Regions from separate parts of the Oceaniserpentilla sp. 4NH20-0058 genome, predicted to be linked through region 1. Evidence: predicted binding sites of a transcription regulator. Region 1 holds the regulator's gene; the other holds the start of a gene.
The links. The regulator FNR, encoded in region 1, switches genes on or off when oxygen is low (the NO sensors DNR and NnrR bind a similar motif). The targets are predictions, from matches to a motif close to TTGATNTANATCAA.
Positions count from the first base shown of each region.

Region 2: the regulator FNR is predicted to act here: its motif matches at 4,042-4,055, upstream of ccoM (cytochrome c oxidase subunit CcoM).

Region 1 covers NZ_BAABWE010000001.1:482,999-492,846, forward strand. Annotated here, with positions in the region: gene ccoG (cytochrome c oxidase accessory protein CcoG) at 1-1,026, shown strand, start outside; gene ABWV45_RS02220 (FixH family protein) at 1,123-1,605, shown strand; gene ABWV45_RS02225 (heavy metal translocating P-type ATPase) at 1,608-3,995, shown strand; gene ccoS (cbb3-type cytochrome oxidase assembly protein CcoS) at 4,007-4,207, shown strand; gene ABWV45_RS02235 (sulfite exporter TauE/SafE family protein) at 4,211-4,879, shown strand; gene fnr (fumarate/nitrate reduction transcriptional regulator Fnr) at 4,974-5,759, shown strand; gene ABWV45_RS02245 (hypothetical protein) at 5,891-6,391, shown strand; gene ttcA (tRNA 2-thiocytidine(32) synthetase TtcA) at 6,480-7,457, shown strand; gene ABWV45_RS02255 (hypothetical protein) at 7,462-7,890, opposite strand; gene greB (transcription elongation factor GreB) at 7,947-8,426, opposite strand; gene ABWV45_RS02265 (prenyltransferase) at 8,423-9,460, opposite strand; gene ABWV45_RS02270 (DNA-J related domain-containing protein) at 9,526-9,848, shown strand, end outside.
Region 2 covers NZ_BAABWE010000002.1:272,448-282,295, reverse strand. Annotated here, with positions in the region: gene ABWV45_RS04480 (FecR family protein) at 1-1,974, opposite strand, end outside; gene ABWV45_RS04475 (tetratricopeptide repeat protein) at 2,010-3,377, opposite strand; gene ABWV45_RS04470 (cyclic nucleotide-binding domain-containing protein) at 3,519-3,974, shown strand; gene ccoM (cytochrome c oxidase subunit CcoM) at 4,125-4,250, shown strand; gene ABWV45_RS04460 (phospholipase A2) at 4,436-5,476, opposite strand; gene ABWV45_RS04455 (BaiN/RdsA family NAD(P)/FAD-dependent oxidoreductase) at 5,785-6,969, opposite strand; gene ABWV45_RS04450 (hypothetical protein) at 7,131-7,370, shown strand; gene trxC (thioredoxin TrxC) at 7,455-7,877, shown strand; gene ABWV45_RS04440 (hypothetical protein) at 7,870-8,121, shown strand; gene ABWV45_RS04435 (DUF6962 family protein) at 8,185-8,886, shown strand; gene fabB (beta-ketoacyl-ACP synthase I) at 8,953-9,848, opposite strand, start outside.

The DNA.
Region 1 (9,848 bases):
AAAATCGAAGGCAATCGAAATCAGCGTATGAAGCTTGATAAAGCCCCTTTGACTCAATCCAAAGTTTTAAAGAAAGCCGTTAAGCACTCTATTTGGATCGTAATATCACTAGCAACCGCAGTCGCATTTGTGGGGTATTTCTACCCTATTCGTGAATTACTGCCAGATATTATGACCTTTAGTATTGAAAACCACTGGGCCAGTTTTTGGTTGTTATTTTTCACGTTAGCCACTTACGGCAATGCTGGCTGGTTACGTGAAATGGTGTGCACCCATATGTGCCCCTACGCCCGCTTCCAAGCGGTTATGTTCGACCAAGATACATTGATCGTTTCTTACGATGAACGTCGCGGAGAACGCGGTTCAGGTCGAGGAACACGTAAAAAGGGTGTTGACCCTGTTGAACAAAACATTGGGGATTGCGTCGATTGCAGCTTGTGTGTACAGGTTTGTCCTGTAGGCATTGATATACGTGATGGTTTGCAATATCAGTGTATTAGTTGTGCACTATGCGTGGATGCCTGTGATGAAATCATGGACAAAATGAATTATCCAAAAGGATTAATTCGTTACACCAATGAACATGCTTTAAAAGGCAATAAAGTACATATCATTCGCCCCAAACTGGTAGGTTACGCCATGGCGTTAATCGTTATGATGGGTATTTTTGTTTATACCATTTTTGACCGAGAGCCCGCTGAGATTGATGTGGCTCGTGACCGTGGATCTTTATATACCACCAGCAGTGATGGCCGCCTGCAAAATAGCTATTTTGCTAAAGTCATTAACATGTCTAATGAAGAGCACACATTTACTGTTCGCGTAGAAGGTTTAGAAGGTGGTGAGTTGAGCGGTAAAACCACCGTTCACCTCATGCCGGGCGAAGTGCGCTCTTTACCGCTAAATTTAAGAGCGATACCGTGGGACTTAAAACAGTCTAGAACAGATATTATTTTCATTGCTACGAGAGATGACGGACTAGAAGTCAGCGAAGAAAGTCGCTTTATTGGCCCAGCTGGTCGCTAAAAAGATAACTTTACCATTCTTAAAGCACCTATCAATTTGTTCAGCGCCACTGTAGTGATACACTGGCGCTCTATTTTTATTACGCAGTATTGATTCATGACTGACACACAAAAACCTTGGTATAAAGAACCCTACGTGTGGATGCTAATTGGCTTCCCTTTATCATCTGTCATTGTGGGTATTTTCTTTATTACCACAGCGGTCGTAAACCAAGATTCACTAGTAAGAGACAACTACTACAAAGATGGCTTAGCGTATAACTCTGAACTGCAGTGGGATAAACAAGCGGATGCTTTAGATGTTCGCTTAAATCTATTAATTGAGGGCAATAACCTTACCCTTAATATACTAAACTCACGTAAAAATCCGCCATCTACTTTGAAAGTATCCCTAGGTCACCCGACTATTCCAGAAAAAGATCGTGCCTCGCATTTGCAACTAAAAGAAGCTAAACGCTTCATTGGATTTATTGATGATATCGAAGACGGCCGTTATTACTTGTTAGTGGAATGCCCAGAACAAGAATGGCGTGTACGTAAAGATATCTGGGTGAAAAACGGCGTGTTGACGGCAATCTAAACATGGGTGATTGTTACCACTGTGGACAGCCTATTGAAAAAGGTGTCGAGTTAACCGCCTTAGTGTTAGGCGAACAACGAGACATGTGCTGTATTGGTTGCCAAGCGGTGGCCAATGCTATTGTACAACATGGCGGCGAGTCCTTTTATCAGTTTCGAAGTGATACCAATCAAACCCCCGATTTCACATTAGATACCCTACCCCAAACCGTCAAACAAGAGCTAACCCTATTTGATAATCCAGATGTTCTAGCTGACATTAGCTCTCAAATAAATGGCGCCTACGAAACCATTTTAATCATTGAGGGCATTACCTGTGCAGCTTGCGCTTGGCTAATTGAAAAGCAATTAGCAGACTTCGAAGGCGTTAAGTCGGTACGTTTAAACCTCACAGAGCACAAGCTTTACCTACAATGGCAGCAAGACACTACACCGCTAAGCCATGTTATTTCCCGTATTTACAGTCTTGGGTTCAAAGCACAACCTTATACCCCTGACGCGGCCTCTCAGCAATTACAAAAAGAGCAGAAGCAATCCATTCAACGCTTGGTTTTAGCCGCATTAGGTACTATGCAGGCAATGATGTTTGCCGTTCCCTTATACGTTGGTGAATGGAGCGGCATACTTCTGCAATACGAAACCTACTTTCGATTTGCAGGGTTAATCATCACGACCCCCGTTGTGTTATACAGTGCAAAACCTTTTTTCAAAGCCTTTTGGCGTGATATAAAATCTAAGCATCTCACCATGGATGTGCCTGTTTCAATTGCAATTGGCGGCGCTTACCTTGCCAGTGTCTATTCAACCTTTACCCATGGCCAAGAGGTTTACTACGACAGTGTCTGTATGTTTACCTTTTTCTTATTGGTGGGCCGTTATTTAGAAACCAGAACACGTCTGCGCAATGGAGAAGCTGGCAATCAATTACATAATTTGATGCCTCGAGCCACATTAAAAATCCTTGAAAACGGCGACGAAGCCTTACTACCTGTTACTCAAATTGCCATAGGGGATGTCATTCGTGTGGTATCCGGTGGCACCATTCCAGCCGATGGAGTGATTGTTTCGGGTAAAAGCTCAGTAGATGAATCCATTATTACTGGTGAGTTTATTCCCGTAAATAAAGCAACAAATGACGGGGTTATTGCTGGTAGTTTAAACGTAGACAACCCCATAGATGTGAAAGTACACGCATTAGGTAAAGACACACAAATCTCAACTATCATGGCCCTATTAGACAGAGCCACCCAAGATAAACCTAAAATTGCACAACTGGCCGACCAACTTGCACAATACTTTGTAGCAGGTGTATTACTAACATCAGCCATCGTATTTACTAGCTGGTATTTCATCGACAGTGATCGTGCATTTTGGATTACCCTTAGCGTATTAGTAGCCACATGCCCTTGCGCGCTATCACTGGCCACACCTACTGCATTAACCGCAGCAACGGCAGCCCTTCGCAGAAACGGCGTGCTGATTACCCGTGGCCATGTACTGGAAACCTTACGAAAAAGTCGTCGTATTTTATTCGATAAAACAGGTACGCTAACTTTAGGCCAGCTCACCATCGAAAAAAACATTGAATTAAACCACTGCCAAATAAACCCGCTTCAAATAGCGGCCAGCCTTGAGCGACACAGCCAGCACCCCATTGCCAGCGCCTTTCAACACGACCAGATATTACCTGCATCCGATGTAATGAATCACCCAGGGGAAGGTATCAGCGGTATTATTGAACAAATCCCCTATAAAATCGGCACAGCTCAATTTGTGGGCCTTGATGCTACGCCACCGAATGATGGCCATTGGGTCGCACTTGCAAACGACACACACCTACTGGCTTGGTTTTTACTCAGTGATGAAATTCGTCCGCACGCTTATGAAGCCATTCAAGAATTAAAACAACTGTCACTTGAATGTGAGCTTTTAAGTGGTGATCAAAGCCGACACGTACAAGATATTGCGCACCAGTTGAAGATTGATCGTTTTCAATCAGGTGTCAGTCCCCAAGGTAAATTAGCCTATTTGGCCAAACAAGATCCTAGTGATGTAACCATTATGATTGGTGATGGTATTAATGATGTACCGGTACTGGCCCAAGCACCCATTTCTATTGCCATTGGCAGTGCCAGTGACTTGGCCAAAACCCACGCGGATGTGATTCTGGTTAATAACCAGCTAAAACGCATCAGCCAGTTAATCAAACAAGCTCATAAAACCCAGCGCATAATTAAGCAAAATTTACTCTGGGCGTTGCTGTACAATAGTAGTATTTTGCCATTAGCCGCATTGGGGATTATTCCGCCCTACATTGCAGCCATTGGCATGTCCACCAGCTCATTAGTCGTGGTGTTTAATGCCCTTCGCTTAAACACCTTACCTAAATAACCGAGACTCATATGGAAATCATATTTATCACCGTTCCCGTTACGCTCTTGTTTATAGCCAGCGGTGTGGCCATCTTTTTTTGGGCAAACAAAGGCGGACAATTTGATGATCTAGATAGTCCAGCCCACCGCATTCTATTTGAGGAAGATACTCCTGAAGCGAAAAAAGAAGATACTGCTGAATCAACCAAAGATTCAAAGCAAGATAACTAAACCATGCTTGAGCCGCTTTCTTATTTAACTGCTTTCCTGCTAGGTATATTTGGCAGTTTACACTGCATGGGCATGTGCGGAGGTATTGTCGGTGCACTATCGGTTAATACAGGTCAACAAAGCATAAAGTTGCAGCTAAGTTATCACCTTGGTCGCATTAGTATGTATGGCCTAATCGGTTTGTTAGCAGGCTTTGCGGGGCTTTGGCTGTCACAAACCCACGATTATGCAGGACAAGTATTAAGAGGAATTTCCGGTGTATTGCTGATTTTAATGGGCATTTATATTTTAGGCTCAAGCAAAGCACTACTATGGCTAGAGAAAGCTGGCTCTGGTTTGTGGAAGCGTATTCAACCCCTCAGCCGTTCACTCATCCCTATTAGCAATATAAAACAAGCTATCGCACTTGGTCTCATATGGGGATTGCTGCCGTGCGGACTCGTTTATAGCACCTTAAGCTGGGCTTTAGTGGCGGCCAATCCTCTTCATAGCGCAAGCTTAATGGTAGCATTTGGCCTTGGAAATATGCCTGCATTATTAAGTTTAGCCGCCTTCACTGGCCAAATTAATCGCTTTAAACAAAATGTATTTGTAAAAGCTTTTGTAGGCCTAGGTATCATTGGCTTTGGTATTTGGACGCTTGTAGCCCCTATCCTTCAAATTAACCACTGACAAGCCTTGACATAAATCATACTATTGACGAGTATTCCCGACTTGTTAGTCACCTGTCACTCCATCGCAACACACAGGTCATTAGGAGAGCGAGATGTCTAAGGACAACCAAACAGTACATTTTTTGGCCACCAGCAAGCCGAATGAGACCCACTGCAGCACCTGTAGTCTAAGCTCGCTATGTCTCCCGATTGCCCTAGAGAAAGGCGATTTAGACTCCCTTGATAAAATGATCAAACGTGGCCGCCCTATTCAAAAAGGTGAGCTGCTGTTTAAACAAGGTGACCCATTTAAAGCTATCTATGCCATTCGTACAGGAACCATCAAAAGCTTCACAGTTGCACCAAGTGGTGAAGAACAAATTACTGGCTTTCATTTAGCCAGTGAATTGGTTGGTTTATCTGGTTACAGCGAAGACGTATACCCACTTTCTGCTAAAGCACTAGAAACCACTACCGTATGCGAACTGCCCCTAGAAAAACTAGAAACCCTATGTGACGAGATTCCGGGTCTTCGCAAACAAATAATGCGCAATATGGGTGGAGAAATTCGTCAAGACCAACAAATGATGTTACAGCTTTCTAAAAAAACAGCCGATGAGCGCATGGCTTACTTCTTATTAGATATTAGTAGCCGTTTTGAGCGTCGAGGCTTTTCAGCCAGTACCTTCCGCTTAGCCATGTCACGCGTGGACATTAGCAACTACTTAGGTCTTGCCGTTGAAACGGTGAGCCGTATATTTACCCGCTTTCAAAAGAAAGGATTCATCAAAACAGAAAGCAAAGAAGTCACATTATTGAATTTGGATGAACTCAATACATTGGCCGGCACTGTTAGCGACCAATCCGATTGCCAACTGCACCCCAAGCAATCAAACTAACCCCTTGAAATAAAAGAAAAAGACAAAATGCAAGTATTTTTTTTGCATTTTGTCTAATTGCATCTAATGTATAACTATCTTTCTCAGGATTGGCCTAGAAATACAAACACGCTAGATGCAAGGACACCACCATGGGACTGTGCCCAAATGATCTTCGGCACTTGGTGATTCGCCCCACCTTACAATATTTAGAGCAATATTCGCTGTCAGCAGAAACCTTATTATTAGGTACCGCCGCTGTAGAGTCGGGCTTGGGCTATGAATTAAACCAACAACAAGGAAAAGGGCTTGGGGTATATCACATCAACCCTAGAACCCATCAGTTACTGTGGGATAACTACTTAGCGACCAAGCCAGACCTCGCCAGCAAAGTACGTGGACTGGCGAGTCAGCATGAGTTTTTAAAAGACCCTCATACAGAATTAACCACTAATTTGCGCTATGCCACCGCCATTGCTTGGCTGATTTACGCCCGTAAAGACGCCACACTGCCAGAAGCTTCTGACTTACCTGCTATGGCTAAATACTGGCGCAAGCACTTCCATAGCCGCCCCCAAGGCCCGCTAGAAGACTACATTAGTCGTTACAATGCTATTCACAATCCACCTGCTCTTTCGGCCTTTGCTTATTAAGCTTAGGCTTTATAACCCTATATCATGGGCAAATTGGTTTCATTTAGGCTAAAATCCGCGCCAGAATACCCCTTAGCTAGGTTTAATAATGGTCCAGTTCGTTGACGCCTCTGCGTCTGCCCAATCAGTCGAAGAAAAAAAACAAAAGAACGAATTTAATAAGTTGCAAAAACGCCTTCGTCGAGACGTGGGTCGTGCTATTGCAGATTTTAATATGATCGAAGAAGGCGACCGCATTATGGTGTGCCTTTCTGGTGGTAAAGACAGCTTTACCATGTTGGATATTTTAATCAGTTTACAACGCAGTGCGCCGGTGAACTTTGAATTAGTTGCCGTGAACCTAGACCAAAAACAACCGGGCTTTCCTGAGCATATTCTACCAAGTTATTTAGATACATTAGATATTGAATACTACATCGTTAATCGTGACACCTACTCAGTGGTAAAAGAAAAAGTACCAGAAGGACGCACCACCTGTGGCTTATGTTCGCGTTTACGTCGCGGCACACTTTATGGTTTTGCTGAAGATATTAACTGCAATAAAGTTGCACTAGGACACCACAGGGACGATATTGTAGAAACCATGTTCTTAAATATGTTCTATGGGGCACGCTTTGCAGCCATGCCTCCCAAGTTGCTCAGTGACGACAAACGCAACATCGTAATTCGTCCTCTTGCTTACTGCAAAGAAAGCGATATTAGTGAATTTTCTGTAGCTAAGAATTACCCAATTATCCCTTGTAACTTATGTGGCAGCCAAGAAAACCTACAACGTCAAAATATTAAGGCCATGTTGGCTCAATGGGAAAAAGACACCCCAGGAAGGGTTCAGCAAGTATTCAATGCACTACAAAATATCGCGCCATCTCAATTGGCTGATACCCAGTTATTTGATTTTGAGAACCTAATAATAGACCGCAGCCAACAACGCGATGATTATGAATATGCCGAAGCGCAGATCATAGAAGGAGTGGGTGAATTTGCGCAAATGCCGCCTAGGTTAAAACCAGACAACCTAATTAACGCCATTAACTTATCCATTGAAGCAGACCCTACTAAAGGGTAAATTTTTACTCTAACACGCAGCGATAGCGCCCAATTCCATCCACATGAATAATGGCTCGTGTGGATAGTTTATCGTGCAGGTTTTCAAGCCCTAATATGATTTTCCGTTGACCATTTGTGCTTTCTCGGCGAATAAACATCACCTTAAAGCGCCCTGCTTGCTGAATCTCTTTTATGGCCACCGTACTTTTTATAAGTTCTGGGCCTTTTTCATTCCATTGCACCCACTGTAGAAACATCTCATCTTGCTTATCCGAACGGGTGATGACCAAGCGAATTTGCCCAGAATGCTTAGCTGTTTTCCAATTCCCCATGCCTTTTACATCATAGATAACAGGGCTAAGCCTAAACACCTGTTCAATGGTTTGACTTTCAGTCTTGGCCTGTACACTAATAGATAAAAACAGACACAACAAAAAAATAAGCCCGCGCATATATTAAATCCTCATTTAATATATTTAGCTTAGTTCAAACAGGCTATCGCGCTAGGTTAGTCAAACGGTTGGTAACGAACGTGATTGATCAACCAAGTTTGTAAGCCAGAGGGCGTTTTTACAGCTACCTCATCGTCTTGCTCTTTACTTAAAAGGGCTCGCGCCATGGGGCTATCGATAGAAATATTTTGACTGCCAGAGTAAATCTCCTCAGGGCCAACAATGCGAAACTGTTTTGTATCTCCCTGTTCATTTTCAACTTCCACATAGGCCCCAAAAAAAACTTTGCCTTCTTGTTGTTGGGAGTAAGGCACCACTTTTAAGGTTTCAATGCATTTACTCAAGTAACGCACCCGAGAGTCAATCTGCCTTAAAATTCGTTTGTTTTCTTTATAGTCCGCATTTTCTGAGCGATCCCCTAAACTGGCAGCCCACGTAACTTTTTGAGTAATCTCAGGGCGGTATACCCGCCACAAGTGGTCTAGCTCATCTTTTAATGCAGCAAACCCTTGCTCAGTAATTAGTTGAGTTTTCAAAACCAACCCCAAGTGAGCAACAGTCCTATACACATGAGTACACTCATTAACAAATGCATTTTAGCCGCGTCAAAACGGATTTCGTTCAAATTAGGGTCTTCACTGGATTGAGCTAAAAACAGCACTTTAAGATGTTTGATGACCAAGGGTAATGCCAGTAAGGGTAATAACAAGGATAAATGAATAAGAGTAGCCACCATTAGCAAAGCCCCAAAAGCCCCCACGTAATACAACAGCTGTAATACAGAAGCATTTTTAAGCCCTAATTTCCCTGCTATTGTAATCGCCCCTGCTTTCTTATCGACATTTATATCATTGATATTATTTGCGTTTAAAATCGTCCCCGCAAGCAAACCAAAGAAACATCCCAGTAACAAACTTGCAGGTTGAATCACGCCAGTGGCCGCCAGTGACACTCCAGCAGTCAGTACAGGCCCACATAAAAGAAATACCCAAACATCTCCAAGTGCTTTGTATTTAAACCCAAATGGCTTGCTGGAATAACCGATGACCCCTATTCCCGCCAGCAAGGCACATAACAAAATAATACTGGGCGCAACGACAAACACAGGCAAAGCCAATAAACCCGCTAGAACAAAGCACCCCCAACCTGCATTTCGGATTTGTTTTGTTGTAAGCCATGCCGATTGAATCACGCCACTTCCTCCTAGGGTATCTGGCAGATCAATCAATTTTAGATAATCTTCAACATCATTTAATAAATTAACGGATATTTGCAGTAACACCATGGCTATTAGTGCTGGTACTAAAACCCACCACTGAATATGAGCGTCTAGCACTAAACATAAAAAAACGGTGGCTATTGCAGGCATGATAGTAGCGGTTAAGCTAATAGCGCGTAGGGCTTTAAACCAGCGATAAAGCCACGATGGCGGGTCGCTTTTCACTTGAGTAAAAAAAACCTCTTGATTGTGCTCTGATAAAGCCACCCAGCCTGCTGTATTCTGGTACTCACCCGTTAACAATAAAACGTCAAGTTCACCACTACTTTTAGGTATGCGTAATTGGTCCATATGCTTCCTTATAATCAAGCCACTTATCAGCTAAGCTAGTAAGAGATCATTGTGGCAAATACTGTATGTTTAATTTTGATTTGAGCCAAGAGATAGAAACATTTATCTTAGAAAAAAAGATCTGTAAAGAATATGAGATCATTCTTCACTTAAAAAACCTTGGGCGAATCCCCACCAATGCACTGTCAACGCCATTATCATTATTTAGGGCCCATTTTTTAATTTATAACGCTTTGTATAGACTGCAACTGAACACCTTAATACACAACAAATATTCACTTGAAATTTCCAGTATTGAAGTTCGTGTTGAATGCACACGGCTTAGACCAACCACCAGCCGTAATTTATCTCAATTTGATCCTCTTGCAATCTTCTATTTAGATTTAAA
Region 2 (9,848 bases), on a different contig from region 1:
AAAACCGGCTAACGATGAAACGGTGTTATCGGCTTCTAGCGGTTTCATAACTACTTCTAGCCTGTCATCAGTTACCACTGTGCCGTCGGCATCTTGATGTGAGTGTGAATCTTTCATTACTAAAATGGGGCGATCAGTACTGCCTTCCCAAGAGCCATTACCAATAAATAAGTCTAACCCTGATTCAGCATACCAATGGTCTTGGGTGGTTGAACTTCCTGAACCTAATGATTGCTGAAGAGCGATGGCAGCGGTTGATGTGTTGCTATTATCATAATTCAGCTCCATTTCTAAAATAAATTCGTCGCTGCCAGTTGTTGGTATAAAGTCGAATTTTTGAGTTTCAGCATTAAAAGAAACGGTAATGTGACCGGGATTAGTTTGTTGCACAAACTGACCGTCTACTTCGACAAAAACATCATTTTCGACAACAGAGTTAAATAAGAAAGTGTTAAAGTCCGCAAAGGCGACAATGTCTTCATTCATTGAGATCTCAATTTCATATCGAGTCTTTTCCCCTGTGCCAATATTAATAACATCGTAACTGATTCGGAAATGTACGTTCTCTGTGGAGTAATCAAACGGGGTGAAGTTGACGATATCGGGTGACATTAACTGGGCTTCTAGAGTACTTATAGCAGGTGAGTCTCCTGAATAATTATTGCTAGAATTAATGGGCATAGCTAAAACTGCAATGTCTCCGCTTTCGCCAAGTGCTAACGCTTCATCACTGATAATACTTTGAGTGAAAGGGTTGGTAATCCCAGTGGCATCAATATTGGCGTATGGGTCGGTAAAATCAAATGGTTGTGCGGCCACAACATCAAGCTGTGCTTGAATACTGGCGATTAAAGCTTCGATGCTGGTTGGATTTAACTCCCATAATTCAACTAAGACTAATAGCTCTGGGTCTAAGTCGTCTACGGTTTGACCTTCACTCAATATACCAGCTTCAATTAACGCATCCTCCAACAATTGGTCAGTGCCTCCGGTTTCTACAAACTCATCTTTGACATCTTCTATTTTGTCGGTAAGTGCAGTGTCTAGGGCATCAGATACATTTTCATCCACATTCACATTAAGGCTGGCTAAGGCATCTAAAGTGTTGCTGCTATCTGCGTTAGATTCTGTACCACCTAAGTCAGCATTTGTCGTGCTATCGTTTGAACTGTCATTGTCACCACCGACTTGTGCAATAATGGTTTTGCCTTGAGCGTCATCTTTATCGTTACTTTCGCCGCTGCTGTCCTCTTGATTTTCGTCACCCTCTTCAGTGGTTTCTTCGCTGGCTACTTGTTCTTTATCGGCTTCGCCATCTGAAGATTCGCTTTCTTCATCGGACTCTTCCGTGGCATTATTTTCAGCCAATGTTACAGGTGGTGCTAATAAACCTTTAGGTGATGATTTTGGTTTAACACGGGTGAAGTTAAAATCTGCACCGTCCCCTAAATCTAAACTTCCGGATTCATTTTCAACTTGTATACCACCACTGTACACACCCATTACAAAGCTGCCATCCGCTTCTTGTTGGACTTCATAATTAGTGCCGCGGATACCAATGGATGCGGCAGGGGTGTTGACCTTATAAGCGCTTTTATCCCCTTTACCAATGGTGCCGGTGATGGTTCTAAAGCCACCTTTTACTAAACTCATTAATACTTTTTCGTCTTTTTTATCAGCACCTTTTTGGGCCATTAGGTAGGATTCTATATTCATTTCACTATTGGCTTTAATGGTCATAAGGGCTTTATCTACAAAGCGTATTTGCACTGAACCAGTGGCCCCTGTTTTTATGACATCGCCATTAAAAATTTCACTGCGTCGTTTTAATATCCGGTCAGTACCTTGATCTGATGTGGCAGTAACCTGACCTTTACTTAATATTACATGGCCAGCTAACGGTGCGGCCCATGTTGGGAATGTAAATACGCACATTAGTGTTATTACAACACCGATTATTTTAATGAGTTTCATATTACCTCCCCCAACGTTACGCATAGAACATTGGATTAAAAATTATATGTAAGTCCGATTTCAGCTTTAGCCCGTGTGTAGGTATTAGCTTGCAGCGTACTGTCGTTGTAGTTGACGCTGTAATCGTTTCTAAAGCTAAAGTGAGAACTAAAGTTGTAGCGCCAGCCAATACCAAATGTCGCATTTTGATCTTTACGGATTTTTGTATACAACGCAGTGTTAATTGCATCGTATTCATTACTTAAAATGCTAAATGTCCAGTAACGACTTGAGCGTTGCCCGGTAAGAGATGTACTTTGGTAAGTAAATCCTTGGTAGGTTTTGCCACTATGTTTGTTGGAGGCTTCATCGGTGCTATCGGTACCGAATATAAGGGTTAATTTCCAACTGTCCTTTTCTGGCGCGCTGGCATAAGAAAGGTTGAATTGTTGTTGAGTTATATCGCCGTCTGAATTGTCTGGATAGCTGGACATGCCATAATTTAAACCAAACCCAATATTAGCGCCTTTTTTTAACAGCCAATTGGCTTGTCCTAGCAAAGACTGGCTGTTTAGGAGCTCTTCACCGTCTAGTTGTACAAACTGATAGCGACCTGCGCCGCGCCACTTAATTGGTCCGGTATAAAAGCTGTAGCCCAATTCACCCATGGCGGTGGTTAGGTCGTAGATTGGAGTTTCTGAATTGCTGCGATTGGATACCACCATGCGTCCATCAAAGGCACTGGTTTTTGTTAATGGTGCAATGTACATCATGTGGGCTAGGGCGCTCCAATAGGCACTGCCAGTCTCGCGGCTGGCGTCATCAAGTGCAATATCAACAGGGAATATAAGTTCTTCCTTTGGTAGTTCTTTTTCACTGGTGGCACTATTGATGTTTGTGTCATAGCCGCCACCCACATCAACAACAAACATAAATTTAGATTCGACGCTGCGTTTTAGATCCGTAATGCGCTCCATAAAGCGTTTTACATTTTTTTGAACAGGCTCAGGTGGATTTTGTTTAAGCACATTATTAAATTCCACTTCGGCACGTGTCAGGTTACGAAGATAGAAGTGGGTACGGGCGAGTTCTAAACGGTATCTAGGCTGTTTGGGAAAGGTCAGAACCAAGCGTTCAAATGCAAAAAGCGCTTGATCATAATGCTGGCTTTCAACCGAGGCCATACCATAAAGGAAGTCAAAATCAGGCAGGCCCTCATGCTCACTTAACATGCGGTTGGCCAGTTCGTAAGCTTGGCTATATTGCTGTCTCTTTATAAGTACCTTTAGGGCATCCATACGAGCCTTTTCTGTTTGCTCAGGGGTGACAGCGGGAGCTGCTGGCACCGCCGATTCCTCTGCATACGTAAAGTTAGCCATGTATATACTGATAGAGACTAACAATAAACGGGTTAATTTCTTCATGATATTAGAACCAGTAAGATCCGCGGAAACATCCTGTTAAATTCAGTCTAGCAGCGAATCCAAGATTCGCTGCTCTTTGTGCAATCTAGGCTAAGATTACATAATGATGGATGTTTCTAGGTATATGACCAGGACAAGCATATGAAAAGGATTACGACTCTAGGGCGCGGTAGGATATTGATTATCTTAAATAAAGTGCCTTTTTTTAAGGAGTTTACCTCGTTTGAAAAAGAAAAAATCGTCGATACGCAAGCGGCATTTTTTGTGGCACAAGAAGATGAATATATTATAGAGCAGGACACACTTGATACAGCTTTTTACATATTATTAAGTGGGACCGCGAGAGTAGTATTAAACGGCGTGGATGACCCATTAGCGGGAGTTGAACCTGGTGATTTCTTTGGCGAAATTTCATTTATTCAAAATACACCGCGCACCACTAATGTGATTGCTAATGAGGTCTGTATCTTGTTAAAAGTAGATAGACGCTTATTGGGGGCACTAAATGCGGAGATTCGAGAGAAGTTTAAAGATCAAATAATTATAAAGTTAGCGGGTATGGTAGCTGCAAAGAATAACCAGTCCAGTAAGGCTTAATCTCGGTAAATTCAAAATTGACCTGTGTCAGTTTCTTTATCACCAAGCATACTCTTACTAAGCCAAATTGACTCACATCAATTTTAAATTCTCAATGAGGACTATCCTAAAATCATTGAAAATTTAAACAAACATATGAGGTGACAGGCCATGTACGTTGATGAATATGTATTAGCAGGACTATTAATTGTTGGTTTAACGTGTGGATTTTTTGTGGGCGTTTACCGCTTCATTAAAAATGACATTGCTAAGCACAAAGATGACAAACACGCTTAATTGATCCTTTTGGATCAAATGGGTGGTTTAAGAATTGTAAATCCCTCGATGCAGGATGCAACCCTCACAGGATAGTGAACCTTTCAAGCCCGATATTATCGGGCCTTTTTGTTTCTAAGCTTGAAGATTTTGAATCATTAAAACCGCGATGCGACACAATCCCTTGCTCGCTGCGGCTTCCGCTATTAAATGTCAAATAAATCGCACACTCGATTGTGTTTTGGATGAAGAGTTGTACCAAAGACTTTGATACATTGATTTCGCGGAACGTCTCCCCAGCTTTCCTCGACAATGAGCCTTTCTGGTTCCCATGCCAGTCCTGTTTTACTAAAGGCAGCTACACTGATCGATTTGCTTCCTGTGGGGATTTCCCATTCTATATACTTTCCAATAGGCAGTGTTTTACTTTTTATTACGGGAATAAAGATTTCGATACCCTCGATAATCTTTGGTTTAACGTATGTGAGAACAAACTTGGCGACATAACCGCCGCTGTTAAAAAAGGTAATAGCACCGTTTTTTACTTTTTGAGATTCTTCAAATTTACAGTTTCGATTTGCATTACGCTGACCCTGGTCGAAGGCTTTATGCCCCCAGTCTCTGACTGTTAAGTGATACGTAGTTTTTTGTGTCCAGCAATCTAGTCGTTCAACATTGGGGCGATTACTGCAGATCGCTTCCATATTTTTCTGGAATTCATCATCGCATTTTTTTTGCCCTTTATATCCGGTTACTCCTGATATTCTCCATGGCGAGCTATAACACCAATCATGTACTTGACAAGCCGGTTTGAAAAGACGCTTCCAAGACTTGGTGACTTTTCCATTTAATGGGTTACTGCAACCGTCGTCATTAGGTGTTGAGCAGCTGAACTCTTTGCGCAGCGATGCAGAGTGATCTTGTAGCCCTGCGTCGGTATCGGATGAAAAGTCTCTAGCGTAGTGGTCGTAAGGATCATTCGCATAATCGCTTTTTAGGCCGCCAACATCGCTTTCAGTCATATCGCTTAGATCGCAGCTTTCATTTTTTTTGTCGTAATCAAATGATCGACATAAGAACGTTGTTTCTGCTACGCAGGCGTTTTTGCAAGCATCCAACCCTCCTGTAATTTTCTTTTTATTGTGCCCAGAGATAGCTGCATTAGATGTATGAGTATAACTGTCAGCATAAGCTAGGTTGGCCCATGCACACATAAGTATTAAGGGAACTAGAATTAATCTATTCATTTTTAGTACCGTTCTTTTAATTTTAAATAACGTTCAGAAGTGGTCTTTCATTTTTAAGTAACTGTTACTGCTGTTGAATGCTTTGACAGAATGTTGTTTGAAGCTACTTAAAAAAGAGGTAGTAGCCAACAGCAGTTGGCGCACAATATTTTTATGAGGTGATTATAAGGAGGTTTGTCATTTTTAATGGTTTTCTGTACAAAATAACGTAAAAATACATGATTTAGTACTAGATGAGAGCTAGCTAGGTAAATAAGCCCCTCAAGCCATCTCTCAACTAATTAAATTTTGATCACTGAGAAAGCAATTTACTGAATCGCTTTGCCACAACAATGACCACTGGCCCAAGCCCATTGGAAATTAAACCCTCCTAAGTGGCCTGTGACATCAAGAACTTCGCCTATAAAATATAAGCCTTTTACTTTTTTAGCCTCAAAAGTTTTGGAACTAATTTCATCAGTGTCAACACCACCTAGTGTGACCTCGGCCTTTTTGTAACCTTCAGTGCCACTTGGAATAAATTGCCATTTTTGAAACGCATTTGCGATGGTTTCTAAATCACTGTGTTTATATTGTTGTAGCGGTTTATTTAGATCCATATTTATACAGAATCTTTCAATAACACGTTCAGGGAAGTGCAGTTTTAAAATATTTATTACATGCTTATTCGGACTGACTTGTTGATGTTGCTTTAAGTCTTCACATAAATCTATGTCTGGCAAACACTTCACGGTAATGGTGTTGCCCGCTTGCCAATAAGAGCTAATCTGTAATACCGCAGGGCCTGATAATCCCTTGTGGGTGAAGAGTATGTTTTCTCGAAAGCTTTGATTAGCGCATGATATTTCACTGTCTAAGCTGACACCACTAAGCCCTTCAAATTGCTGTTTTTCTTTTGCATCAAAGGTGAACGGCACTAAACCAGGATTAGTGTGCGTAACGCTTAAACCAAATTGACGGGCAATGCGGTGGCCAAAGTCTGTGGCTCCCATGGTGGGGAAGCTCATGGCACCGGTGGCAATTATTAATGATGTGCAGTGATATTTGCCATTGTTACTATTTAGTTCAAAGGATTCGTCACTGTGCTTTTTAATACTGCTAATGGCGCAGTTTAATTTAATTTCTACACCGAGTGCGTCACAGCGATCAAGTAATAGGTTTAATATGGCTTCGCTTTTATTATCGCTGAATAGCTGCCCAAGCTTCTTCTCATGCCAAGGTAGCCCAGCTTTATCGACTTCGGCGATGAAATCCCACTGTGTGTACCGTTTTAACGCCGACTTACAAAAGTGCGGGTTGGCACTTAGGTAATTACTGGGCTCTGTGTACATGTTGGTGAAATTACAGCGGCCACCGCCACTTATGAGGATTTTTTTACCGGCTTTATTGGCATGATCAAGTACCAATACGTTTTTGCCGTTTTCGGCCGCACTAATGGCGCACATTAAGCCAGCAGCTCCGGCACCTATGATAATGGCTAGATTGTCAGACATATATTTAGATATTTTAGAAAAATTCCATGATACCAGAACAGCCTGTTCTAAATTCGGATATTTTCTTTACAACTGTAAACATTGCGATACAAAAAACCTCATGATGAGAAATCATATCAATATACAATAGTTCTTATTAAGTAGATTCAGAGAGCAGTATTATGCGTTGTGAATATTGTGAGAAAAGTGTGGTTGGAGATAAAGAGGTAGTGATTATCGCGGGCAAAGGCCCAGTACATAGCCGCTGCTTTGAACAGACGCTGTTGAGTCGCCGGATATTCCAAGGGGTTGCTTTGTCGTCGCTGCCACTTGAGGATTTAAATGAATTTAAAGAGATGATTACTATTGAGCTTAATAGTAGACAGTACAATGATGACGACGGTGTCGAATTGTTTGGTTAAATCTAATTTGGGATTTTCACAATAAATACTTGAAATTTAGGGTTATAATCGCAATATTAGTAAAAACTAATTTAAGGTGCCCTTATGATCATCGTCTGTCCAGCTTGTTCTGGCTTAAATCGTGTGCCAGATGAAAAACTTCAAGACCAGCCAAAATGCGGAAAATGTTCGCAATCTGTTATTCCAAATAGGCCTTTGGATGTAAGTGCGGCCCAATTTAATCGCTTTATACAAAAGAGTGAGTTACCTGTGGTAGTGGACTTTTGGGCCAATTGGTGTGGGCCGTGTAAAATGATGGCGCCTGCATTTTCTAAAGTGGCTGAAAACCTATCAGGCAAAGCGGTGTTGTTGAAAGTAAATACCGAAAATGAGCAGCAATTGGCGGCGCAATACAGTATTCGCAGTATTCCTTCATTGAAGATTTTCAAACAAGGGAAAATAGTGGCTGAAATGGCCGGAGCACTACCAGAAGGGCAATTACAAGCTTGGGTGAGCCAACATGCCTAATGGGTTATTGCAGGGCTTAAAAGGCTGGATCGTAGGGTTGCCTTACAGCTTGTTAGGGATTTTGGCTATTTTTATGGCTCTTGCCCCTTTTCAGCCTGAACCTCACTTGGTGCAAAAATTTCAATGGTTAATTCAAGGCTTGTCGTTTAAACCTATTGATGTGTTTGATGTGCTTTGGCATATGCTGCCAGTATTGTTGATGGCCTTAAAATGGTACTTATCACCAAAAGCAATTTCAGATTAATTCATTCATAGACTCGTTTGATAGGATTACTTAGGATGGTGTCTTTTACGCTAAGTAATTCTCATGTTGATTTCTTTAAATTACGCGATTTTTGCCATGGCTTTAGTGGCTAGTTTCGATTTATTCCGTCGCGATGCTCGCTTTAAAAGCGGCGCAATTCATTTTTTACTGTTCTCCCTTGCCGCTTTGTTTGGTGGGATAGCTCATCATATGCAATTAGAAAAACCTGAGGTCATACAATTTATTCGCCACATTAACTTGGAGCTAAATCGTGAGTTTCATATGAGTAGTTTTAAGTATGTTTATATTCGCGTATGGCTAGTGACGTTCATGTTAATAGGCCTAACTGAATATTATTTTATGAAAGTTTTTTTGTATCCAGTGGCAGAGCGTTTTAGCTTTAACTGGTTAAAAAAGTCTCTTATGATCTCGCTAATCGTATTTATGCTATGCAGTTTGCTATTTAGCTCGTATTCCATTGTGGTGGTTTATCATGTTTTTACTCACTTACTGGTCATAGGTTTTTCTCTGTATTTGATTTTCAAAAAAGATTTGAAGATTTTTTGGTTATTGATTGCCATGGTATGTGTGAATTTGTTAGCGGGTGGAATTTGGGCGCTAATGGCCAATGGAAGTATTCCAAGTGGGCTGCTGCATTATAATGATTGGTATCATTTAATTATTATGCTGTTTATTGTGGCCCTGCATTGGGCCTTGACCAAAGGGGGATTGATACAGACACTTGAAAAACTCAAGCAAGCATAAAAAAACGCCAATCTGTTAAACAGAATGGCGTTATATTTTTTGCATTACGTTATTGTTGTTGATGAATTAGCTTGGGTATTTAGCAAATACCAAACTGGCGTTTGTGCCGCCAAAGCCAAAACTATTGCTCATTACTCGTTTAACATCATGATTTACGTTTTTACGTAAAATTGGCATTTCTTCAGCCCCTGGGTCTAGGGTTTCAATATTGGCCGAACCAGTTAAAAAGTTATGCTCCATCATTAGTAGACTAAAGATGGCTTCATGTACGCCTGCACCACCCAAGCTGTGACCAGATAAAGATTTTGTCGAACTAATCAGCGGCACATTGTCTTTAAATACATTTCGCATGGCATTAAGTTCAGTGATATCACCCGCTGGGGTGCTGGTACCATGGGCATTGATGTAATCCACTGGGCCTGCACAGGTTTTAAGGGCTAACTGCATGCAACGCTCAGCGCCTTCACCACTTGGTGCTACCATGTCAGCACCATCAGATGTGGCAGCGTAACCCTCTAATTCACCGTAGATTTTTGCCCCGCGAGCCAGCGCGTGTTCTAACTCTTCAAGTACAAGCACTCCGGCTCCTGATGAAATAACAAAGCCATCGCGATTGGCGTCGTATGCACGAGAGGCGGTTTCTGGATTGTCGTTGTATTTACTAGATAGTGCACCCATGGCATCAAAGCTCATGGCAAAGGTCCAATGGCTTTCATCTCCCCCACCAGCAAACATGATGTTTTGTTTGCCCATTTGTATTTGTTCGCAAGCCGCACCAATACTGTGGGCACTGGTGGCACAGGCAGAGGTAATACCGTAGTTTAAACCTTTAATTTTAAACGCCGTTGAAAGGGAGGCAACAATTGAACTGGCCATAATACGCGGTACACGATAAGGGCCAACGCGCTTGATGCCTTTTTCACGCAGTATGTCGACACTCTCTACAATGTTCTCTGATGATG